One region of the Streptomyces sp. NPDC007872 genome, then DNA from elsewhere that is predicted to be linked to it. Evidence: riboswitches for the same ligand, from Rfam matches in the RefSeq annotation. Region 1 holds a riboswitch; each other region holds the start of a gene.
What was found. Region 1 has a riboswitch for cyclic di-AMP ahead of ACFYNX_RS30795 (transglycosylase family protein). Riboswitches for the same ligand answer to the same signal wherever they lie in the genome.
Positions count from the first base shown of each region.

Region 2: it holds a riboswitch for cyclic di-AMP, as region 1 does, so the genes downstream of both, ACFYNX_RS12215 (transglycosylase SLT domain-containing protein) here and ACFYNX_RS30795 (transglycosylase family protein) in region 1, are expected to answer to the same signal.
Region 3: it holds a riboswitch for cyclic di-AMP, as region 1 does, so the genes downstream of both, ACFYNX_RS18655 (M23 family metallopeptidase) here and ACFYNX_RS30795 (transglycosylase family protein) in region 1, are expected to answer to the same signal.

Region 1 is NZ_JBIAEA010000011.1:145,704-153,092, reverse strand. It holds gene ACFYNX_RS30815 (Ppx/GppA phosphatase family protein) at 321-1,235, opposite strand; gene ACFYNX_RS30810 (DUF501 domain-containing protein) at 1,232-1,780, opposite strand; gene ACFYNX_RS30805 (septum formation initiator family protein) at 1,827-2,297, opposite strand; gene eno (phosphopyruvate hydratase) at 2,417-3,709, opposite strand; gene ACFYNX_RS30795 (transglycosylase family protein) at 4,103-4,837, opposite strand; cyclic di-AMP (ydaO/yuaA leader) riboswitch at 4,841-5,016, opposite strand; gene ACFYNX_RS30790 (transglycosylase family protein) at 5,275-6,366, opposite strand; gene ACFYNX_RS30785 (cytochrome P450) at 6,527-7,389, opposite strand, start outside.
Region 2 is NZ_JBIAEA010000003.1:386,775-394,163, forward strand. It holds gene ACFYNX_RS12205 (phosphocholine-specific phospholipase C) at 1-1,710, shown strand, start outside; gene ACFYNX_RS12210 (hypothetical protein) at 1,762-2,415, opposite strand; cyclic di-AMP (ydaO/yuaA leader) riboswitch at 2,789-2,972, shown strand; gene ACFYNX_RS12215 (transglycosylase SLT domain-containing protein) at 2,978-3,901, shown strand; gene ACFYNX_RS12220 (phosphoribosyltransferase family protein) at 3,898-5,211, opposite strand; gene ACFYNX_RS12225 (alpha/beta fold hydrolase) at 5,369-6,133, opposite strand; gene ACFYNX_RS12230 (SpoIIE family protein phosphatase) at 6,286-7,389, shown strand, end outside.
Region 3 is NZ_JBIAEA010000005.1:17,531-24,919, forward strand. It holds gene lhgO (L-2-hydroxyglutarate oxidase) at 1-692, shown strand, start outside; gene trmB (tRNA (guanosine(46)-N7)-methyltransferase TrmB) at 897-1,694, shown strand; gene ACFYNX_RS18645 (PrsW family glutamic-type intramembrane protease) at 1,762-3,198, shown strand; gene ACFYNX_RS18650 (aldo/keto reductase) at 3,377-4,330, opposite strand; gene ACFYNX_RS18655 (M23 family metallopeptidase) at 4,418-5,563, opposite strand; cyclic di-AMP (ydaO/yuaA leader) riboswitch at 5,575-5,725, opposite strand; gene ACFYNX_RS18660 (PP2C family protein-serine/threonine phosphatase) at 6,035-7,219, opposite strand.

The sequences.
Region 1 (7,389 bases):
CAAGGTTGCGGGACACCTCTGCTACACTCCGCCGCCCACGTGATCCAGGTCATGTTCCCGCAAAGGAACCGGGGTGCAGTGGCGAACGTTGTTCACCCCCCGTGAACTGGACCGGAGAGCCTCCGTCAACCCTGAACCGGAGGCCCCGTTCACGCGATGGAAACACCGGGCGGATCGGGCCCCGCGCCTGCGAAAGGGCCCTGAGAGGTACCTCGGAGGGCCCAACGACCCCCTTCGGACTCCCTCAGGGCCCTTTTCCTTGTGAAGAACTTCACGAACTTTCCCGGCGGAGCCGCGTGGGAAGGCTCGATAGCGACCTCCTATGCGACGGATAGAGCGATCCCATCGAGGATGTCGTGCTCGCTGACGACCACCTCGCGGGCTCCGACGCGCTCCACGATCTCCCTCAGGACGAGCGCCCCGGCGACGATCACGTCCACCCGGCCGGGGTGGATCACGGGGATCGCGGCCCGCTCGTCGTGGGTGGAGGCGAGGAGCCGGTCGGTGACCTCGGCGACCTGCTCGGCGGAGATCCGGGAGTGGTGGACCTTCTCGGAGTCGTACTCCGGGAGGCCGAGGGCGATGGCGGCGACGGTGGTGACGGATCCGGCCAGGCCGACGAGGACGTCGGCCGTGTCGATCGGCACGCTCCCGGCGGCCAGGTCGAGCGCGGCCCGGACGTCGGCGCGGATCGCCTCGGCCTCCTCGGCGGTCGGCGGGTCGTGGCGGACGTGCCGCTCGGTGAGCCGGACGCAGCCGACGTCGACCGAGCGGGCGGCCCGGACGTGGTCGGTGCCGGTGACGAACTCGGTGGAGCCGCCGCCGATGTCCACGACGAGGTAGGTCTCGGTGCCGGGCAGCTCGCCGGTGGCCCCGGCGAAGGAGAACGCGGCCTCCTGGTCGCCGGTGATGACCTCGGGCTCGACGCCGAGGATCTCCACGACCCCGCGCACGAAGTCGTCGCGGTTCTCGGCGTCGCGGGAGGCGGAGGTGGCGACGAAGCGGATCCGCTCGGCGCCCAGCTCCTCGATCACGGCGGCGTACTCGCGGCAGGCGGCGAAGGTCCGCTCCAGGGCCTCGGGGGCGAGCCGGCCGGTCCGGTCGACGCCCTGGCCGAGGCGGACGATCGTCATCCGCCGGTCCAGCTCGATCAGCTCGCCCGTCTCCGGGTGCACGTCGGCGACGAGCAGGCGGATGGAGTTCGTACCGCAGTCGATTCCGGCGACCCTGGTCACTTCTTCTCCTCCGCGTCCTCGTCCGGCGCCCCGCACGGGGTGACGCACGGGCCCTTGGCCCACCACTCCGGCAGCATCGCGAGCGCCTCGTCGCCGAACGGGTTCACGCCCGGGCCCGCGACCAGCGAGTGGCCGACGAGGACGTGCAGGCACTTGACCCGGTCCGGCATGCCGCCGGCGCTCGGGAAGCCCTCCAGGACCTCGATGGCGTCGCGGCGGGCGAGGTAGTCCTCGTGCGCGGCCCGGTAGGCGTCGGCCAGCTCCGGGTCGGTGGCGAGCCGGGCCTGCATCTCCTTCATGACCCCGTTGGCCTCCAGGGTGCCGATGGCCGAGGCCGCCCGGGGGCAGGTCAGGTAGTACGTGGTGGGGAACGGCGTGCCGTCGGGGAGCCGGGGCGCGGTCTCGACGACGTCCGGCTGCCCGCAGGGGCAGCGGTGCGCGATGGCGCGCAGGCCGCGGGGCGGCCGGCCGAGCTGGAGCTCGAAGGCGGCGACGTCCGCCTCGGTGGGCTCGGTGCGTTCGGTCTGCGGAGGGGGCGTTTGCATGTCTGCCTTGGTTGCCTAGGTCGTCGGTCGTCGGTCGTACGGGGTGTCAGGGACGGTCGGCCTTGTCCACGCCGTCCCAGAGGTTGTCGTACCAGGGGCGGTCGGCCGCCCCCTGGTCGGCGCGGGGCCGCTGCTCCGCGCCGGGGTCGTTCACGGTGAAGCCGGTCTCGCCGGGGAGCACGTAGTGCAGGTGCTCGCGGGCGAGGCGGCGGACGTAGGCCGGGTCCTGGAGGCGGGCCTTCTCGTCCCTCAGCTCCTGCACCCGCCGGGCGGCCTCGGCGGCCCGGCGCTCCTGCTCGGCGATCTCGCCCTGCTGGGAGACGTAGCTCCGCATGGGATAGGCGAGGGCCACCACCAGGGAGCAGACGACGAGGGCGAGGAAGGCGGCGCGGCCGGTGAGCCGGGAGCGGCGGGCCTGACGGCGGGTCTGGGAGCGGTAGACACGGGCGGCGGTCTGCTCGCCGAGCAGCCTGATCCGGGTCGCGGTCGAGAACCGGTCCCGGTCCTTCACGGCCATGTCGTGTCGCCTCCCCTGTTCACGCGGACGTCCCCGCACACGGTACGGGACCGAGTACGGGGACGTACGGAAGCTGCTCTGCGGAAAGGCGCAGCGGGTGTCAGCCCTTGCCGTGCCGATCAGTTCGCGGTGCGGAACCGCGGGAAGGCGCTGCGGCCGGCGTACACCGCGGCGTCGTCGAGGATCTCCTCGATGCGCAGGAGCTGGTTGTACTTGGCGACGCGCTCGGAGCGGGCCGGGGCGCCGGTCTTGATCTGGCCGCAGTTGGTGGCGACGGCCAGGTCGGCGATGGTGACGTCCTCGGTCTCGCCGGAGCGGTGGGACATCATGCACTTGAAGCCGCTGCGCTGGGCGAGCTCGACGGCGTCGAGGGTCTCGGTCAGCGAGCCGATCTGGTTGACCTTGACGAGCAGGGCGTTCGCGGACTTCTCCTCGATGCCCCGGGCCAGGCGCTCCGGGTTGGTGACGAACAGGTCGTCGCCGACGAGCTGGACCTTCTCGCCGAGCTTCTCGGTGATGACGTTCCAGCCGGCCCAGTCGTCCTCGAACAGCGGGTCCTCGATGGAGACCAGCGGGTACGCGGAGACGAGCTCCTCGTAGTACTCGGTCATCTCGGCGGCCGAGCGGGACTCGCCCTCGAACTCGTACTTGCCGTCCTTGTAGAACTCGGAGGCGGCGACGTCGAGCGCGAGCGCGATGTCCTTGCCGGGCACGTAGCCGGCCTGCTTGATCGCTTCGAGGATGAGGTCGAGCGCCTCGCGGTTGGAGCCGAGGTTCGGGGCGAAGCCGCCCTCGTCGCCGAGGCCGGTGGAGAGGCCCTTGGACTTCAGGACGGACTTGAGGGTGTGGTAGACCTCGGTGCCCCAGCGGAGGGCCTCGGAGAAGGACTCCGCGCCGATCGGGGCGATCATGAACTCCTGGATGTCCACGTTGGAGTCGGCGTGCGACCCGCCGTTCAGGATGTTCATCATCGGAACGGGCAGCAGGTGCGCGTTCGGGCCGCCCAGGTAGCGGAAGAGCGGGAGGTCGCTGGCCTCGGAGGCGGCGTGCGCGACGGCGAGGGAGACGCCGAGGATGGCGTTGGCGCCGAGCGAGGACTTGTCCGGGGTGGCGTCCAGGTCGAACATGGCCTGGTCGATCAGGCGCTGCTCGGTGGCGTCGTAGCCGACGAGCTCCGGGCCGATCTGCTCGATGACGGCGAGGACGGCCTTCTCGACACCCTTGCCCTGGTAGCGGTTCGGGTCACCGTCGCGGAGCTCGAGGGCCTCGAACGCACCGGTGGAGGCGCCGGACGGAACGGCAGCACGGCCGGTGCTGCCGTCGTCGAGGCCGACCTCGACCTCGACCGTGGGGTTGCCTCGGGAGTCCAGGATTTCCCGGGCTACGACGACGTCGATGGACGGCACGAGCATCTCCTTCTGGGATGTGACGCGGGATGTGACGCAAGGTCGGTGCAGGGTCGCTCGGCCTTGCGACAAGAGCCTAACCGCCCCGGAGGCTCCGACCGGCCGGGCGCCCGCCCCCTGGGACGAAAAAGGACCCGAGGGCACGCACAACGGGACGAAGGACCCCAGACCTACCGGGCGGTAACCGTCAGGTGGGGCCGGAGTCGTCCCGTACGAGGGGGTCGCTCCGTACGAGGGGGTCGCCCCGTACGAGGGGTCGCCCCGTACGGGAGGTGTCCCCCCGGCAAAGGGGAACCCCGGTCCGGCGCGCACGGGGGAGTGGCGCGCCGGACCGGGGTGGTCACCGCGGGAGGGTCATCGGGGGCGCGTGAGCCGCCGGACTCACGCGACCCGCCGGGCTCACTTCAGGTGGAGCTGCTGGCCCGGGTAGATCAGGTCGGCGTTCTCGACGACGTCGTCGTTGAGCTCGAAGAGCTGCGCCCAGCCGCCCTGGACGCCCTGCGCCTGGGCGATCTTGCTGAGGGTGTCGCCGGCCACGACCTTGTACTCGCCGTCGCCCTTCTTGACCGTCTTGCCGGTCGGGGTGGTGACGGTCTTCTGCGGGGCGGCCTGCGGAGCCTGGCGCGACTGGCTGCGGGTGGTCGGCTGCTCGGCCTTCCGCTCCTGCTTCGGCTGCGCCTGCCGCTGCGACTGCTCCTGCTCGGGCTGTTCCTGCTTCGGCTGCTCCTGCGGCGCGCTCTCGGCGGAGCCGCCGTCGTACGAGGCGCCGGAGAGGCCCACGCCGCAGCTCGGCCAGGCGCCCTTGCCCTGGCCCGCGAGGACCTTCTCGGCGACGGCGATCTGCTGCGACTTCGACGCCTGGTCGGCGCGCGGGGCGTAGGCGGTGCCACCGAAGGCGGCCCAGGTGGAGTTGGTGAACTGCAGGCCGCCGTAGAAGCCGTTGCCGGTGTTGATGGACCAGTTGCCGCCGGACTCGCACTGGGCGACGCGGTCCCACTCGGAGGCCGTGGCGGCCGAGGCGGTGCCCGCGGTCATCAGCGGGGCGGCGACGGCGACGCCGGTGACGCCGACGAGCGCGGCGACCTGGGCGGCCTTGGAGGGACGGCGGTGTTTGCCCTTGACGGAAAACAGCATGGGGATTCTCCTCACCGACGCCTGCGAGGTGAGCTGTCGGGTTCGGGCCGAAGAGTTGCCCGGCCGCGTGTCCTAGCACGCGACTTCACCCCTAGCCGGTCGTCGGCCGTCCGTGTCTGGACGGCCGGGCCCGGCGCTTACCTTGGGTCCCCCGCTCCTGCCTTCGGCGCTTGCGCGACGACTGTTCCCATCGGCCGACGGCAGGATTCGGCGTTTCGGTCGACGGGGCCCGCGGTGGCGAGCGATGACGACCGTAGACACAGACCCCCCCGAAGTTCAAAGAGGCTCATACGACGAATTTCGCCTCTTCTTGCCCTTCGGAGGGGACTGTTTGCGCAGGTGAGGGATGACGGAAGCGGAGCTTGCGGGCGCGACACGCCAGTTGGGACAAAGAGACCCATGTCTCACTCGTCCGGAACCGGACATACGCCCACGAACTACCCGGCCGCCGGGACCGAACCCTTCGTCAGATCGAGGTTCTGACCAGGGAGGATGAGGTCCGGATCGGTGCCCACGGTCCGCTTGTTGGCGTCGTAGAGGGCGGTCCACCCTCCGGGCAGTTCGTTCGCCTGGGCGATGTCCGAAAGGCTGTCACCCGGACGCACGACGTATTCACCCGAAGAGCGCTGACTGTCCGTTGTGCCCGAATCCTTCGCTTCATCAGCGATCGGGGTCGATGCAGCCTCTTCGGACAGCTTGTCCTTGTCCGAGGCATGTCTACCGGATTCGGTGGAGCTGTCCGGCTTGCCGGTTTCCTCCGGGGCGGCCTCGCCCCGGTGCTTGCCCGTGCCGGGCGCGGCCGACGTTCCCTCAGCTCCCGGAACACCGGGCGTAACAGACGTACCGGGCGTAACGGACTCACCGGGGGTGGCGGGGACCGTCGGGTCGGCCGGATCGGTCGGACCGGCCGGGAGCGTCGGGTCCGCCGGGTCCGTGGCCCCGGTGGTCCCGGACGGCGCGGACGGCGTCGCGGGGGCGGTCGGCGTGCTCGGGCCCGTCGAGCCGGCGGGAGCCGTCGGCGTGGCCGGCGCCGTGGCGGGGGCGGTCGCGGGGGCGGAGGACTTCGGCGCCCCGGTGGACGGAGCGGCGGCGGACGGCGCGGCCGCGGACGGCGCGGCCGCGGAGGCGCCCGACGCGCCCGAGTTCCAGTTCGACTCGGGGACGGGCGCCACGGAGGTCGTCGGGGCGGCGGCCGGGCCCGGGTCCACCCCGGTGGGCTTCCCGTCGTTCGCCAGGCCGGCGATCGGCGCGCAGGTGGCCCACGCGTCGCTGCCCTTGGCGAGGGCCTTCTCGGCCACCGCGATCTGCTGGGCGCGGCTGGCCAGGTCGGGGCTGGGCGCGTACGCCAGGCCGCCGTGGCGCTCCCAGTCGGCCTGGGTGATCTGGAGGCCGCCGTACATCCCGTTCCCGGAGTTGGCGCTCCACTGACCGCCCGACTCGCACTCGGCGACGCGGTCCCAGGTGGCGGCGTCGGCGGCGGACGCGGATCCGGTGGCGAGCAGGGGCAGCGCCATGGCGGATCCGGTCACGCCCGCGGCGACGACGATGGCGGGGGCCTGACGGGGGCGACGGTGTCGTCCGTTCCCGGAACGCATAGGTACGCCTTTCGCGTGACGGCTGAGACTGCCGGGAAACGTAGCGGCATTCGAACGCTCGTCACAAGTCGATGGCCACTCGATCACATGAAGATCACATTTCTGACGGGCCGTCACCGTACGAGAGGGGTACGGACGGGGAGAACTCCACCGGAAGCGTGCGCAAACCGCGCATGATGAGCCCGCCGCGCCACCGCAGTGCGGCCGGATCGGCGGCGAGCCGCAGGTCCGGCAGACGGGTCAGCAGGGTGGCGAGCGCGGCCTGTCCTTCGAGGCGGGCGAGCGGCGCGCCGAGGCAGTAGTGGATGCCGTGGCCGTACCCGAGGTGCTGGTTGTCGCGCCGGGCGAGGTCGAGCACGTCCGGCCCGTCGAAGCGCTCCGGGTCCCGGTCGGCGGCGGCGAGGACCACGAGGACCGGGTCCCCCGCCGGGATCTCCTGCCCGCCGATGGTCAGCGCCCGCGTCGCGTACCGCCAGGTCGCCATCTCCACGGGCCCGTCGTACCGCAGCAGCTCCTCGATCCCGGTCTCCAGGAGCCCGGTCTCGCCGGCGGCGAGGGAGGACTGGAGGCGCGCACGCTCGCCCGGGTTCCGCAGGAGGGCGTACAGGCCGTTCCCGATCAGGTTCACGGTCGTCTCGAACCCCGCGAACAGGAGGATGAAGGCCATGGCGGCGGCCTCGTTCTCGGTGAGGTGCTCGCCGTGGTCGGAGGCCTTGATGAGCCCCGAGATCAGGTCGTCGCCCGGCTCTTCTCGCTTGCGGTGGATCAGCTCGGCGAGGTAGCCGCGCATCTTCTTCACCGACCGGGCGACCCCGCCGCGCGGCCCGCCGCCGTGCCGGATCATCATCCCGGCCCAGTCCCGGAAGTCGTCCTGGTCCTCGCGGGGCACGCCGAGCAGGTCGCAGATGGCGTAGATGGGGAGCGGGAAGGCGAACTCGTGGATGAGGTCCGCGCTCC
Region 2 (7,389 bases), on a different contig from region 1:
GACGGGGAGACCCTCGCGCAGTGCAACGGCGACCTGCCGCACAGTTGGACCTCGCAGCACGCGGCCTGGAACAAGGGACGCCTCGACAACTGGGTGACGGGCGTGGGCAACGTCCGCACGCTCGGCCACCTCGACCGCGAGGACATCCCCTTCCACCACGCGCTCGCCGACCACTACACGATCTGCGACGCGTACTTCTGCTCGGCGCTCAGCGCCACCGGCCCCAACCGCACCTTCCTGTGGAGCGGGAAGGTCGACGCCTCCAGCAAGGACGGCGGCGAGGAGCGGGGCCTGACCTGGGAGACGTACGCGGAGGCGCTCCAGCGCGCCGGGGTGAGCTGGAAGGTCTACCAGAACGCCCAGGACAACTACGGCGACAACGGCCTCGCGTACTTCAAGCGGTTCACCGACGCGCGGCCCGGCGACCCGCTGTACGACCGGGGCATGGGCTCGGTCCCGAAGGCGACCGGCTCGACCCCGGACGACATCGCGGCGGCGATCCGCGCGGACGTGCTCGCGGGGACCCTGCCGCAGGTGTCGTGGGTGGTCGCGAGCGAGGCGTTCTCCGAGCACCCCTACGCGCCGCCCGGCGACGGGGCGCACTTCGTCGACCTCGTCTACCGCGCGCTCGCCGCCGACGCCGAGGTGTTCGACTCGACGGTCCTGTTCCTCAACTACGACGAGAACGACGGCTTCTTCGACCACGTGCCGCCGCCGGTCGCCCCGCCGGGCACACCGGGCGAGTACCTCGACGGCGTGCCGATCGGCCTGGGCTTCCGCGTCCCCATGCTCGTCATGTCCCCGTGGACCCGGGGCAGCTGGGTGAGCTCCGAGGTCTTCGACCACACCTCCGTGCTGCGCTTCCTGGAGACCTGGACGGCGGCCCTCGGCACTCCGGCCGCCTGCCCGAACATCAGCGCCTGGCGGCGGAGGGTGACGGGCGACCTGACCGGTGTCTTCGACTTCGCCCGCCCGGTGTACGGAGTGCCCGCCGGGCTTCCGTCCACGGCGAAGGTGATCGGCCAGAGCACCTGCAAGCCGCTGCCGAACCCGGTCCCGCAGAACAACGCCCTGCCCGCGCAGGAGTCCGGCACCCGGCCGGCGCGCGCCCTGCCGTACCAGGTGAACGGCAACCTGGACCGCTTCGAGTTCGGCTCCGGCGGCAAGATCCTGGCCTGGTTCTCGATGACGAACCAGGGCGCGGAGGCCAGGCGGGCCGCGCACTTCTCGATCCACCCGCACCAGCACCGCGACACGGCCGCCTGGCAGTACACCGTGGACCCCGGCGGCACGGCCACCGACTTCTTCAACATCGGCACGGGCTCGGGGTCCGGGAAGTACGACATCTCGATGATGGGGCCCAACCGCTTCCTGCGCCGGTTCATCGGCGACGCCTCCAAGGCGGGCAAGGACGTCGAGGTGGCGGCCCGGTTCGCGACCGAGCCGGGGACCGGGAAGACGGCCCTCTGGTTCAGGATGACCAACGCCTCCGGCGGACCCGTCACCTTCACGATCCGCTCCCACGCCTACCGGACGGACGGGCCGTGGACGTACACGGTGCCGGCGAACTCCAGCACCGAGGACTTCTTCAACGCCGTGGCCTACCAGAAGGGCTGGTACGACTTCACGGTCACCACCGGCGCCGACGGGACCTGGTCGCGCCGGTACACCGGCCACATCGAGAACGGCGCCCCGAGCGTCAGCGGCTGATCCCCGGGCCCGGGCGGGGGGTACGGGGATCCCCGCGCCCGGGCGGCACCGTCAGCGGCCGGCGTGCGCGGCGCGGCGGATCGTGGCGTCGAGGAGGGCGAGGGCGTCGTCGGCCGTGCGCCCGGGGGCCCGGTTCCACGGGCCGATGAGGTCCCGCCACCCCCGCGACCGCAGCTCGGTCATGATCCAGGCGGCCGCCTCGTTCATGGTGTCCGCGCTGCCGTGACCGAGGCGGTGGGCGGCGAGGAGCGCCCCGCAGACACAGCGGGCCCCCCGCCTGTCGCGCAGCTTGTACGGGGCGTTCTGCCAGCCCCACTCGGTCAGGACGAGGCGCGCGTAGCCGAGGTGGACCGAGGGGCGCAGTTCGGCGCCGCCGACGCGGCGCCAGACGTGGAGGCGGTCCGGCAGGACGGCTCCGATCCGGCCGGGGAGGCGGCGCTCGGCGGGGGCCGGCGCCGGGAGCGCGTGGAGCGCCTCGGCCACGAGCCGCTCCACGGGCACGCTGAGCAGGTCCCGCCAGCTCCCCTCCTCGCCCGGCGGCGGTGCGGGGGCGGGCGCGAGCGGTGCGGGGGCCGGCGGTGCGGGAGCGGGCCAGTCGGTGACGATCCGCTGCCAGACGGCGCTCTCGTAGAGGGCGGCCGCCTCGCGGTCGAGGAGGTCGGGGGCGTCCGGGGCGTCGGGGACGAGCTGGGGGGCGGGGGACATCGGGCGGCTCCTGGGTCGGTCACTCCATCCTTCGAGAAGGATGTCGGCTTTGCCGGGTTTGCCCTTGAGTGCCCAAGAAGCACTCGAAACGGCTCTTTGCACCCTCAGAGATCCCAACCTCCACATTTTCGCCTCATTTCCCCATCAATGGAATTACGTCGCATATTCGGACATAACTCATCGGGTGACGCGACTCACTCAGCGCGGCCCGCCGCACGGCGCCGCCCTCCCCCACCCCGTACCGCACAAGGAAGTTCGGCGCTTCCGGAGCCCGGCCGATCTTGAATTCCCCGAATTCGGTGATCCATTTACCGGGACCGCCGCTCTGATCCTCTTGTTATTCGCCGCATTACTGGCCTACGGTCACCCCCATTCGAGCGGAACGCCTAATCCTGCCACCGCTCGGAAACCTCCCTTTTCACCCGACGGCAGGAGCGGGGGACCCACGAATACGCCGGTCCGGAATCCGGAACGGCTCGGGGTGCAGCCGCGTGCGCGCGGCCGGACATCTCCCGTCCGAACCCGACAGCTCACCTCGTAGGCGCCGGAGAGGAATCCCGTCATGCCTGCACACGGTAAGCACCGCCGCCCCCGCCGCAACCACATCTCTCGTGGACTTGCCCTGGTCGGCACGGGTGGGGCCGCGCTGTCCCTGCCCCTGATCGCCCCCGCCACGGCCGGCGCCGCGACCGCCGCCCCGGCCCCGGAGATCGCCGCCAAGGCCTTCACCGCCCCCGCGGCCCCGGCCGCCGCCAAGGCTCCGGCCGCCCCGGAGGCCACCCGCACGTACACCGTCGTGAGCGGTGACTCGCTTTCCCTGATCGCCCACAAGAAGGGAATTCAGGGAGGCTGGAAGAGCCTTTACCGAGCCAACCAGAGCGCCGTGGGTGACAATCCGTCACTCATCCACCCGGGCCTGGAACTGACGATTCATCGGGGCACCGCCAAGGCCGCCCCGGCGCAGCCGAAGACGCAGGAAAAGGCGGAGCGGAAGGCCACCGCGAAGGCGGAGAAGTCCACTTCGACCGACCGGGCGAACCGCTCCGAGCGCCGCGCGGCCGCCCCGTCCGCCGGCACCGGCACGGGGGCCTCCGCCGCCGCCCCGGCCCCCGCCGCCGCTCCGGTCGCCCCGGTCGAGGCCGCTCCGGCCGCCGCCACCCAGTACGCCGACAACCTCGACGGCTGGATCCGGCAGTCGCTGGACGTCATGGCCCAGCACGGCATCCCCGGTTCCTACGAGGGCATCCACCGCAACATCATGCGCGAGTCCTCCGGGAACCCGCTGGCCATCAACAACTGGGACATCAACGCCGTCAACGGCACCCCCTCGAAGGGCCTGCTCCAGGTCATCGAGCCGACCTTCCTGGCCTACCACGTGCCCGGCACGTCGATGGACATGTACGACCCGGTCGCCAACATCACCGCCGCCTGCAACTACGCGGCCGACCGCTACGGCTCCATCGACAACGTCGACAGCGCGTACTAGTCCGCACCGGGCGCTTCCGGGGCGCCCCGGCCCCGGAAGTGCGCGGTGAACCAGGAGGTGGCGAGCTCCGCCACCTCCTCCAGGGCGCCGGGCTCCTCGAAGAGGTGGGCGGCGCCCTCCACCACGGCCAGCCGGTTCTCGCAGCGCAGCAGCGCCCCGGCCCGCCGGTTGAGGTCCAGGACCAGCGGGTCCTCGCCGCCCACCACCAGGAGGGTCGGGGCCCGCACCCCGGCGAGCCGGTCGGCCGCGAGGTCGGGCCGGCCGCCGCGCGAGACGACGGCGGCGACGGGGGACGCGGGGTCGCCCGCCGCCCACAGCGCGGCCGCCGCTCCCGTGCTCGCCCCGAAGTAGCCGAGCGGGAGTCCCGCGACGCCGGGCCACCCGGCCAGTTGTTCCGTGGCCCCGGCGAGCCTTCCCGCGAGGAGCGGGGTGTCGAAGACGTGCGCCCGGTCGGCCGCCTCGGCCTCGCTCAGGAGGTCGAACAGCAGGGTCCCGAGACCGGCCCGGTTCAGCTCCGCGGCGACCGTCCGGTTCCGGGGGCTGTGGCGGCTGCTGCCGCTGCCGTGGGCGAACAGGACGAGGCCGGCGGCCCCCTCGGGCACGGCGAGCCTCCCCGCGAGCGTGGCACCCCCGACCGGGATCCGTACGTCCTCGTCCCGGACGACGGGGTCGCGCGCGGCCCGGCTCCGGTCCAGGCAGGCGATCACCTCGTCGTCCGGCGTCTGCGGGAAGTCCCGGTAGAACTGGCCGACGGCGTAGAACCCGTCCGGGGTGTCGACGCCGACGGTCTCGTCGGCCTCGCCGCCGAGCCGGGCCGTCCAGTGGGGCGGCGCGACCGGCACCGCGAGGACGATCCGGGCCGCGCCCCGGGCACGGACCACCCGGCAGGCCGCCAGGGCCGTGGCGCCGGTGGCGAGCCCGTCGTCGACGACGAGGACCGTCCGTCCTTCGAGGGGCACGGGCGTGCGGCTGCCCCGGTAGCGGCGGGCGCGCTGCTCCAGTTCGGCCAGCTCGCGCTCCTCCGCGGCGGCCAGCGCGCGGGCGTCCACACCGGCCTCGTGGAGCACCTGCTCGTTGAGGACCCGGACCCCGCCCTCGCCGATCGCGCCCATCGCGACCTCCGGCCGGTGCGGCACGCCCAGCTTCCGGACGAGGCAGATGTCGAGGGGGGCGTCGAGGGCGTCGGCGACCTCGACGGCCACCGGCACGCCGCCGCGCGGAAGGCCGAGGACCACGACGTCCTGGCCCTTGAGGTGGCCGAGCCGGGCGGCTAGCCGCCGCCCCGCGTCGCTGCGATCGCTGAAGACCATGGTCCGACGCCCTTCCGCCTGTGCGCCCGTCCGGGCGGGCCCGGGACGGACGATCACCTCCCTCCAGGGTAGGCACGCCGGCCCGCTCGGCGAGGCGAAGCGAGACGAGGGCGAGGGCGAGGGCGAGGGTAAGGCGCGAGCCCCGGACGTCCCCGCGTCAGGCGGCGAGGAAGGCCTCGATGGCCTCGGCGAGGGCCTGCGGGGCCTCCTCGGGGGCGTAGTGCCCGGCGTCCTCGATGACTTCGAGGCGCGCGTTGGGGTACCAGCGCAGCCATGTCCCCTCCATCGCCTCGGTGCCGAGCGCCGGGTCGTGCGCGCCGACGACGAGGAGGACGGGCGTGGGGTTGTCGCGGACGCGCTCGTGGAAGTCGGCGCGGGACCAGGAGTCCAGGTAGGCGCGGAAGGCCGTGGCGGAGGAGCGGCTGAGGGAGCGGTCGACGAGCGCGCCCAGCCAGGCGTCGTCGTACCGGCCGCCGGTGGTGCGGTCGATGATCGCGCGCCGGTTGGCCGGCTCCCCCGCGGCTCCGGCGAAGAGCTCCCAGGACTCCCCGTCCAGGGGGAACCCGGCGGCGGAGACCGGCGAGACGCCGATGAGCGAGCGGACGCGGCCGGGGGCTTCGAGGAGCACCAGTTGGGCCGCCTTGCCGCCCATCGAGTGGCCGATGACGGAGAAGGAGTCCCAGCCGAGGTCGTCGGCGACCGCAAGGGCGTCGGCCGCCACCTCCTCCATCGTGTAGGCGCCCTCGTGGTCGAGGGCCTCGCCGTAACCCCGGCAGTCGACGAAGGCGTAGGTGCCGACGGAGCCGTCCAGGTGGGCGCGGAGCGGGGCGAAGCTGGTGCGGTCGCCGAACCAGTTGTGGAGGACGAGGGCCCTCCCCGGTCCTTCGCCGTGGACGTCGTACGGAAGAACCCGGCCGGTCATCGTGCCCCCTGGTCGCGCGGTGGCGCCGCCGCGCGCCGACGGCGGCGGTCGACCACCGAGTGTGACGGTCCGGACGCGTGCGGTCAACGATCCCGTTCGGCGGAGGGCGCTCCGGGATGCGGGGGCTTCGGCCCCGGGGGCATCCTGGCTGTGTGACCGCGCACGGCGCTTCCGGCCCCGGCCCGGCGGGCGGTACCGGGCGTCCGTCCGGGAGCGGAGCCGGCGACGAGCCCGCTTCCGGTGCCCTGACGTGGGCACTCGCGGAGGCGGCGCTCGGGGCCGTGGAGGGGGTCGGCGGATACGCGGGCGGGGTGTACCTGCGCTCAGAGACGCCGGGCCTGCTGCGGCTCGCGATCCTCGTGGGGCTGCCGGGACCGTTGTTCCGTCCGTGGTGGCGGATGCACGCCAACCGGCCGTTCCCGGTGGCCGAGGTCCACCGTTCGGGCCAGGCCCTCCACCTGGCCGACGTCGAGGAGGCGATGCGGCGCTTCCCCCAACTGGTGGCGAGCCTGCCGTTCCCCTTCGCCTCGCTGTACGCGCCGGTCCTCGCGGGCCGCGAGCGCTTCGGCGTGCTCGTGGCGCTGCGCGCGCCCACCCCGGGCGTACCGGTGGACGCGCGGGACCGGAGCCGGATGACGCGGGGCGCGCTCCGGCTCGGCGAGGCCCTGGACGGGCTGTCCCGCCGGGGGACGGCGGTCGAGTGGACGGGCGATCCGGTGTGCGTGCAACTGCCGAGCGGCTCGGGACCGCCGGTGCGGTTCGGCTCCTTCGACTGGGACCTGCTCTCGGGCACCGTGACGATGGACGACGGGCTTCTGAGGATCCTCGGGGCGGGCGTGACCTCGCCCTGCACGATCGAGCTGCTCACGTCCCTCCTGGAGCCGGAGGACGGTTACGCGCTGTGGGCGGCGGCCCGGCACGCGACGGGCGCCGGTGGACGCCCCCTGACGCGCAGGCTCCGGCTGAGGGGCCCGGACGGCGGGCTGCACCTCCTGGAGGTGTCCGCACGCGCGCGGCGGACCGGCGCCGAGAACGGGTCCCGGCTCGTGGGCACCCTCGTCGACCTCGGCACCGGCCTGATCGGCTCGGACGCCACCGACCGGCTGCCGCGGGCGCTCCTGGCCGTCGACCGGCTCGGCCGCGTCACGTACGTCAACGAGCGCACGGAGCAGCTCCTCGGCCGGCCGCGCAGGGACCTGGCCGGGCGGCCGCTGTGGGAGGCGCTGCCCTGGTTCGGGCACGCCTTCCACAAGGAG
Region 3 (7,389 bases), on a different contig from region 1:
TGTACGGCGCGGAGGCCGCCGTGATCGACCGGCGGCCCTGGGGGGTCGCCGTGCGGACGGCGGACGGGCGGGTGGTCCGGGCGCGGGTCCTGGTGAACTGCGCGGGGCTGTACTGCGACCGGGTCGCGCGGCTCGCGGGCGACGACCCGGGGATGCGGATCGTCCCCTTCCGGGGGGAGTACTACGAGCTGGCGGATCCGTCGCTGGTGCGGGGCCTGGTCTATCCGGTGCCGGACCCGGCGTTCCCGTTCCTCGGGGTGCACCTGACGCGGGGCATCGACGGCAGGGTCCACATCGGGCCGAACGCGGTCCCGGCGCTCGCCCGCGAGGGGTACGGCTGGTCCGTCGTCCGCCCGCGCGAGCTGGGCGCCACCCTGGCCTGGCCCGGCGCGTGGGCCATCGCCCGGGAGCACTGGCGGTACGGGGCGGGCGAACTGCACCGCTCGCTCTCGAAGCGGGCCTTCACGGAGGCGGTGCGGCGGCTCCTGCCGGTGGTGGAGGAGTCCGACCTGCGCCGGGCCGCGCCGGGCGTGCGGGCGCAGGCGGTGTTGCGGGACGGGACGCTCGTCGACGACTTCCTGATCCGGGAGGCGGCGCGCACGGTCCACGTCCTGAACGCGCCCTCGCCGGCGGCGACGGCCTCGCTGCCGATCGGGCGGGAGGTGGCGGGGCGGGCGCTGGCGTTCCTGTAGCCACCGGACGGGGCCTGGCCACCGGACGCGGCCTGGCCATCGGACGGGGCCTGGCCACCGGACAGGGCCTGGCCACCGCACAGGGCCTGGCCACCGCACAGGGCCTGGCCACCGGTCGCGCGCTCCTCCGGGGGCCGGGGCCCGGCGGGCCGTCGTCGTGCCCGCCCGCGCCCGTCCGCCCCCACCCGTAGAATCGGCCGCATTGTGTCTGAGCAGCCTGAGAACAGCCCGCGTCCCGTCGCCGACCCCGCCTCCCAGCCCGTCGCGCGGCGGGGCAGTCAAAGGTTCGCCCCCGGAGAGGGACCCCTGCCCGATCCCGCCGGTTCGCACCACGAGCGGCGGATCCGGAGCTTCCAGCCGCGGCGCAGCCGGGTGACCGCCGGGCAGGCCGAGGCGATGCTGAAGCGGTGGCCCGATTGGGGCCTCGACATCGACGGCAAGCGGGTCCTGGACCTGGACGAGATGTTCGGCGGGCTCCCGGTCGTCCTGGAGATCGGCTTCGGGATGGGCGAGGCGACGGCGCAGATGGCGGCCGCCGACCCCGGCACCGGGATCCTCGCCGTGGACGTGCACACCCCCGGCCAGGGCAATCTGCTCGGCCTCGCCGACCGCAACGGCCTCACCAACGTCCGGGTGGCCAACGGCGACGCGATCATCCTGCTCCGCGAGATGCTCGCCGGCGACTCCCTCGACGGCTGTCGGGTGTACTTCCCGGACCCGTGGCCCAAGGCCCGCCACCACAAGCGGCGGCTGATCCAGCCCGAGTTCCTCGGCCTCCTCGCGACCCGGCTCAGGCCCGGTGCCGTCCTGCACTGCGCCACCGACTGGGAGGAGTACGCCGAGCAGATGCTGGAGGTGCTCACCGCGCACCCGGACTTCGAGAACACGCAGGCCGACGGCGGTTACGCGCCCCGTCCCGGCTTCCGTCCCCTCACCCGCTTCGAGGGCCAGGGGCTCGACAAGGGGCACGTCGTCCACGACCTCCTCTTCCGGAGGAAGTAGCACCGCGGGGCAGGTCGGCCCGTAAGTGCGTCGCCCTCCGTCCGTGCCGGTCGTTAGGGTCGCTCACGTGTCGAACCCCGCCCCCGCCGAAGCCGGTCCCGATCACGGACGCGGTCCCGATCACGGACCCGTACCCGATCACGGACGCGGCCCCGCGCCCGATCACGGCCCCGGTCCCGTACCCGATCACGGCCCCGGGGCCGAAGCCGCTCCCGTCCCCCACCGGGACACGGAGGAGCCGGCCTTCCCCGCCGCCGCCGACCGCTCCCAGTGGCGCTACCGGCCGCGCCGGGCCTTCTGGCGCAGCCGGCTGGTCCGGGCGATATGCCTGGTCACCGTGCTCGCGATCTGCGCCCTGGTCATCCTGGCGATGGTCCGCGAGCAGACGGGCACGCAGGGCTTCCTCGTCGGCCTGGCCCTCGCCGTGCTCCCCGTACCGCTGCTGATGGCGGCCTTCCGCTGGCTCGACCGGGTCGAACCCGGACCGTGGAAGAACCTCCTCTTCGCCTTCGCGTGGGGCGCCTTCGCCGCCGCGCTCGTCGCGATCCTGGCGAACTCCTTCGCGGTCCGCTGGATCGCCACGGCCACCGCCGACCCGGACTCCGCCGACCACCTCGGCGCCACCGTCATCGCGCCGGTGGTGGAGGAGAGCGCCAAGGCCGCCGCGATCCTGCTGCTCTTCCTCTTCCGCCGCCGGAACTTCGGCGGTCTCGTCGACGGGGTGGTGATCGCCGGTTTCACCGCGACCGGCTTCGCCTTCACCGAGAACATCCTCTACCTCGGCAACGCCTTCGGCGAGGACCAGGAGGTCGGCGCCACCGGCATCGGCATGATGACCGCCGGGACCTTCTTCGTCCGGGTCGTGATGTCGCCCTTCGCGCACCCGCTGTTCACCGTGCTCACCGGCATCGGCTTCGGCCTCGCCGCACTGGCCCCGCGCGGGAAGCGACTGCGGAAGGTGCTGCTTCCGCTCGCCGGGCTGCTGCTCGCCATGGGCATGCACGCCGCCTGGAACGGCTCGGCCACCTTCGGCGGCCCCTGGGCCTTCTACGCGGTGTACGGGGCGCTCATGATGCCGGCCTTCGGCCTGCTGACCTGGCTGGCGGTGTGGAGCCGGCAGCGGGAGCTGCGCACGCTCTCCGGGGAGCTCCCGGCGTACGCGGCGGCCGGCTGGCTCTCCCCCGACGAGCCGCTCGCGCTCTCCTCGATGCGGGCCCGGCAGCTCGCCCGCTCCTACGCCGCCCGGACGTACGGCAAGCGGGGCGCGCGGGCCGTCGGCGAGTACGAGTCCTTCGCGACGACCCTCGCGTTCCTGCGGGACCGGGCCCGGCGCGGCACCGCCGGGCCCGACTTCACGGCCCGCGAGCAGGAGCTGCTCCACCACCTGTGGCAGCGCCGGGCGGTCGCCTCGCCCGCGCTGACGTACGCGGCCCGGGCGACGGGCCGGGCGTGGACGCCGCCGCAGTACCTGGACTACGGCGGCTACAACCCCTACCGCGGTTAGGGCCTGTCCGGCGGATCAGGGTCGGGTAGGCCGCGGCGTCTGGTGCGGTGCCTCACAAGGCGCCGGAGCGGCTCGATAGCGGAGCTATCGGGACGTTTCGGCAACGCGGCGAGGTGCCGTGCCAGGCGTCGCGGCCCCGGCCATGATCCGCCGGACGGGCCCTAGGGCCCGTCCGGCGTCAGTCCCGGATCGCCGACGCCTCGGTCAGGAGGGTCAGCTCCTCCTCCGTGAGTTCCAGGTCGGCGGAGGCGACCAGGGCCGGGAGCTGTTCGACCGTACGGGCCGAGGCGATCGGCGCGACGACGGTGGGCCGGGAGGCGAGCCAGGCGAGGGCGACGGTGGCGGGCTCGGCGCCGTGCGCCCCGGCGACCGCGTCGAGCGCGGAGAGCACGGCCCGGCCCCGCCCGGTGTCCAGGTGCTTGCCGGCCCCGGCGGCGCGGGCGCTGTCGACGCTGGTGCCGGGGCGGTACTTGCCGGTGAGGAAGCCGGAGGCGAGGCCGTAGTACGGGACGGCGGCGAGCCCCGCCTGCTCGGCGGTCTCCAGGAGCGGGCCCTCGTAGGTCTCGCGGGAGACCAGGTTGTAGTGCGGCTGGAGGGCCACGTAGCGGGCGAGGCCCTCGGCCTCGGCGAAGTCCAGGGAGGCGCGGAGCCGCTCGGGGGAGATGTTGGAGGCGGCGACGGCCCGGACCTTGCCGTCCCTCACCAACTGGTCGAGGGCGGTGACGATCTCCTCGACGGGGACGGACTCGTCGTCGAAGTGCGTGTAGTACAGGTCGATGCGGTCGGTGCCGAGGCGGCGCAGGGACTCCTCGGCGGCGGCCTTGATCGTGGGGGCGGAGAGCCCCTTGAACCGGGGGTGGGCGCCGGCCTTGGTGGCGACGACGACGTCGTCGCGGTTGCCGCGGGAGGCGAGCCAGCGGCCGATGACGGTCTCGGACTCGCCGCCCTCGTTGCCCTCGGCCCAGGCCGAGTAGACGTCGGCGGAGTCGACGAAGTTGCCGCCCGCGGCGGCGTAGGCGTCGAGGACGGCGAAGGACTGCGCCTCGTCGGCGGTCCAGCCGAAGACGTTGCCGCCGAGGGCGAGCGGGAAGACGTGGAGGTCGGACGTGCCCAGCGTACGGAGAGAGGTCATGGGGTGATCAACGGTCTCCGCCGCCGGGCCTATTCCGCACGACTCCCGGGCGGTTCTCGTGCGGTTCCCGGGCGGCTCCCGGGAGGGTCAGACCGTCAGGCCCTTGGAGCGCAGCCAGGCCGCCGGGTCGACGCCGTCGCCGCCGCCGGGGTGGACCTCCAGGTGGAGGTGGGCGCCGGAGACGTTCCCGGTGGCGCCGACGCGGCCGATCGTCTCGCCGGTGCCCACGGTCTGGCCCGCGGAGACCGTCATGGAGGAGAGGTGGCAGTACCAGACCTCGGTGCCGTCCTCCAGCTCCAGGACGATCCGGTAGCCGTAGGAGCCGGACCAGCCCGCCGACTTCACCGTGGCGCCGTGGACCGCCTTGAGCGGGGTGCCGGTGGGGGCCGCGAAGTCGAGGCCGGTGTGGTAGCCGGAGGACCACATCGAGCCGGACTGCATGTAGGTGGCGGTGAGCGTGTACGAGGAGAGGGGCATCGAGTAGCTGGCCGCGAGCGCGGCGAGGCGCTCGGCCTCGGCCTTCGCGCGGGCTTCCGCCTCCGCCTTGGCCTTGGCCTCCGCCTCGGCCTTCGCCTTGGCCTGTGCCTTGGCCTCGGCAGCGGCCTTCTCCGCGGCGTCGGCCTTGGCCTTCGCCTCGGCGGCGGCCTTCTCGGCGGCCGCCTTCTCCGCCGCGGCCTTCTCGGCGGCGTCGGCGGAGGCCTGCTGCTGCTCGGCCTGCTGGAGGATGCGGGCGCGCAGGGCCTCGCCGGCGTCGGCGGTGCCCGGGGCGTCCGCGGTCGTCAGGCTCGCCCGCGTGACCTGCCCGGTCCGCGCGGCCCGGTCGTCGGTCTCGGTGGTGTACGTGGCGGAGGTCAGCGGGTTCGGGTTGGCGCGGTCCGCGGGGACCGTCTCCCGCTCCTCCCGGTCGGGCAGGAGCGCGCCGACGCCGGGGAGGTCGTGGGCGTCGGGCAGGTTCAGGTCCGGAAGGTCCGGGAGCGATATGGCCACCGGCGGCTTGTCCTGCGCGGTGGCGAGGCCGCCCGCACCGACGGCCGCGATGACGCCGACGCCGAGGACGGTGGAGGAACGGGCGAAGTTGGAGCGCTGCTTGACGACCCGGTGCCGGCCGCCGGAGCGGTTCTGGGAGCGGAGGGAGTCCTCGGTGGGGTTCCACTCGGTGTCCGGGACGGAGGGAGCCGCACCGCCGCCGAAGGCATCGAAGGGGGCTTCGGGGGCAGGGGTGTTGGACGCCACGGAGGCGCGCTCCTTTCCTTCCTTCTCGCCTACCGGGTTAGCTGACGGGTTCGGAGCAGGAAGGTCTCCTACGGGCCCGGTCGCACGGGTGGGTGCGAAGGGCTCGATTCACCCCAAATGGTGGTTCCCCGGTTCCCTTTCGGGATTCGGCGCATGCGCACGGTGCCGTCTCTTGCGACGGCTGGGACGACCGCGCTGCGTTATCGAACGTTAATAGACAGGGGGTCCCGTTTCCAAGCCGTTCCCCTTGATCATTCAGTGAATTGACAGGGAATGGTCCGACTTGACCCCCCTTCAGCGGGACGGGCTCCGAGGATGGCAAAACCCCCGCAACCTGACGGTACGTCAATTGTTATCGCAGGGAGACCTTCCGACTACCCGTGGTGACGGGGGGTACGGGGCGGTCGTGACGGGGCCCGCGTGCGGTCAGTGGCGGGGCCCGCGGGCGGTCGTGGCGGGGGTGCGGGGCGGTCAGTGGTGGGGCCTCCCGGGCGGGACCACCGGCATCGTCCGGCGCCGCTCCGGCTGCCCCGCCGCCGGGCGGCTCAGCGCGAGCAGCGCCATGTCGTCCGTCGCCCCGCCGCCCGTGTGGAGCCGTACGTCGTCCACGAGCGCGTCGAGCACCTCCTCGGGTCCGGGGAAGATCCGCCCGGCCAGCCGCTCCGCCGGGTCGTAGAAGACGCCCTGCGCGTTCCGCGCCTCCGAGAGGCCGTCGGTGTAGAAGAGCAGCGTCGTGCCCGGCGGGTACGGCCGGGCCTCGGCGCGGTCCGGCCACGACGCGAGGTCCCCCATGCCCAGGGGCAGCGCCGGCCGGCTCGGATCGACCGGCTCGACCCGGCCGTCCCCGTGCAGCACCAGCGGGGGCGGGTGCCCCCGGTTGACGACCCGTACGAAGCCGTCGAAGGTGCCGCTGCCGTCGGAGCGCGGGATCTCGGCCAGGACGGCGGTGGTGAACCCCTCGACGGCGTCGAGGCTGTCCCGGCGGGTGCCCTCCCGGTCCAGCGCCCGTTCGAGCCGCTCCGCCACGCCCTCCAGGGTCCGCTCCTGCTCGGCCGCCTCCCGGAAGGCCCCGATGACGACGGCGACCGCCTCGACCGCTTCGAGGCCCTTGCCCCGTACGTCCCCGACCACGAGCCGCACCCCGTGCGGGGTGTCCTGCACGGCGAAGAGGTCGCCGCCGATGAACGCGTCCGCCTGCGCCGCCTCGTAACGGGCCGCGCACCGCAGCCCGCCGATCCGCTCGGCGGGCGTCGGCAGCACCGCCTTCTGCGCGGTCTCCGCGATGACCCGCGCCGAGGCGAGCCGCTCGCCGCTGCGGCGCACCACCCGGTTGATGAGGAGGGCGAGCCCGGAGACGGTGAACACGGTCAGGGTCTCGGCGACCGCCGGGGCGCGGGTGACGTCGTCGCTGAAGAGGTAGAGGCCGACCGAGGCGAGGACGGCGGCGATCCCGGTGAGGAGGGTCGTGAGCAGGGAGAAGAAGGGCGCGGCGACCAGCGGGGCGGCGGCGAGCATCGGGGAGGCGGTGTACGGGGCGGGGGTCGTCACGTCGAAGAGGACGCCGCCCACGATGATCAGCGGCGGCAGCGCGCGGATGAACCGCCGGGCGCCCCGGTACCCGGGACGGCCCTCACCGCCCCGCCTCCCGCGACCCACCGCTCCTAGGGGGTGCCCCACCTGTTCTCTCCCGCCGGTCCGCCCGCCCGCGGCCCGTACCGCGCCCTTCCAGAGTGGCCGCCACCCCGGCGGACGGCGACTCCGCACGGCCGACCGGTGTACGGGGGGCCGGCGTAGAGGGGTGGGGCCGGGGGCCCGGGGAACGGCAC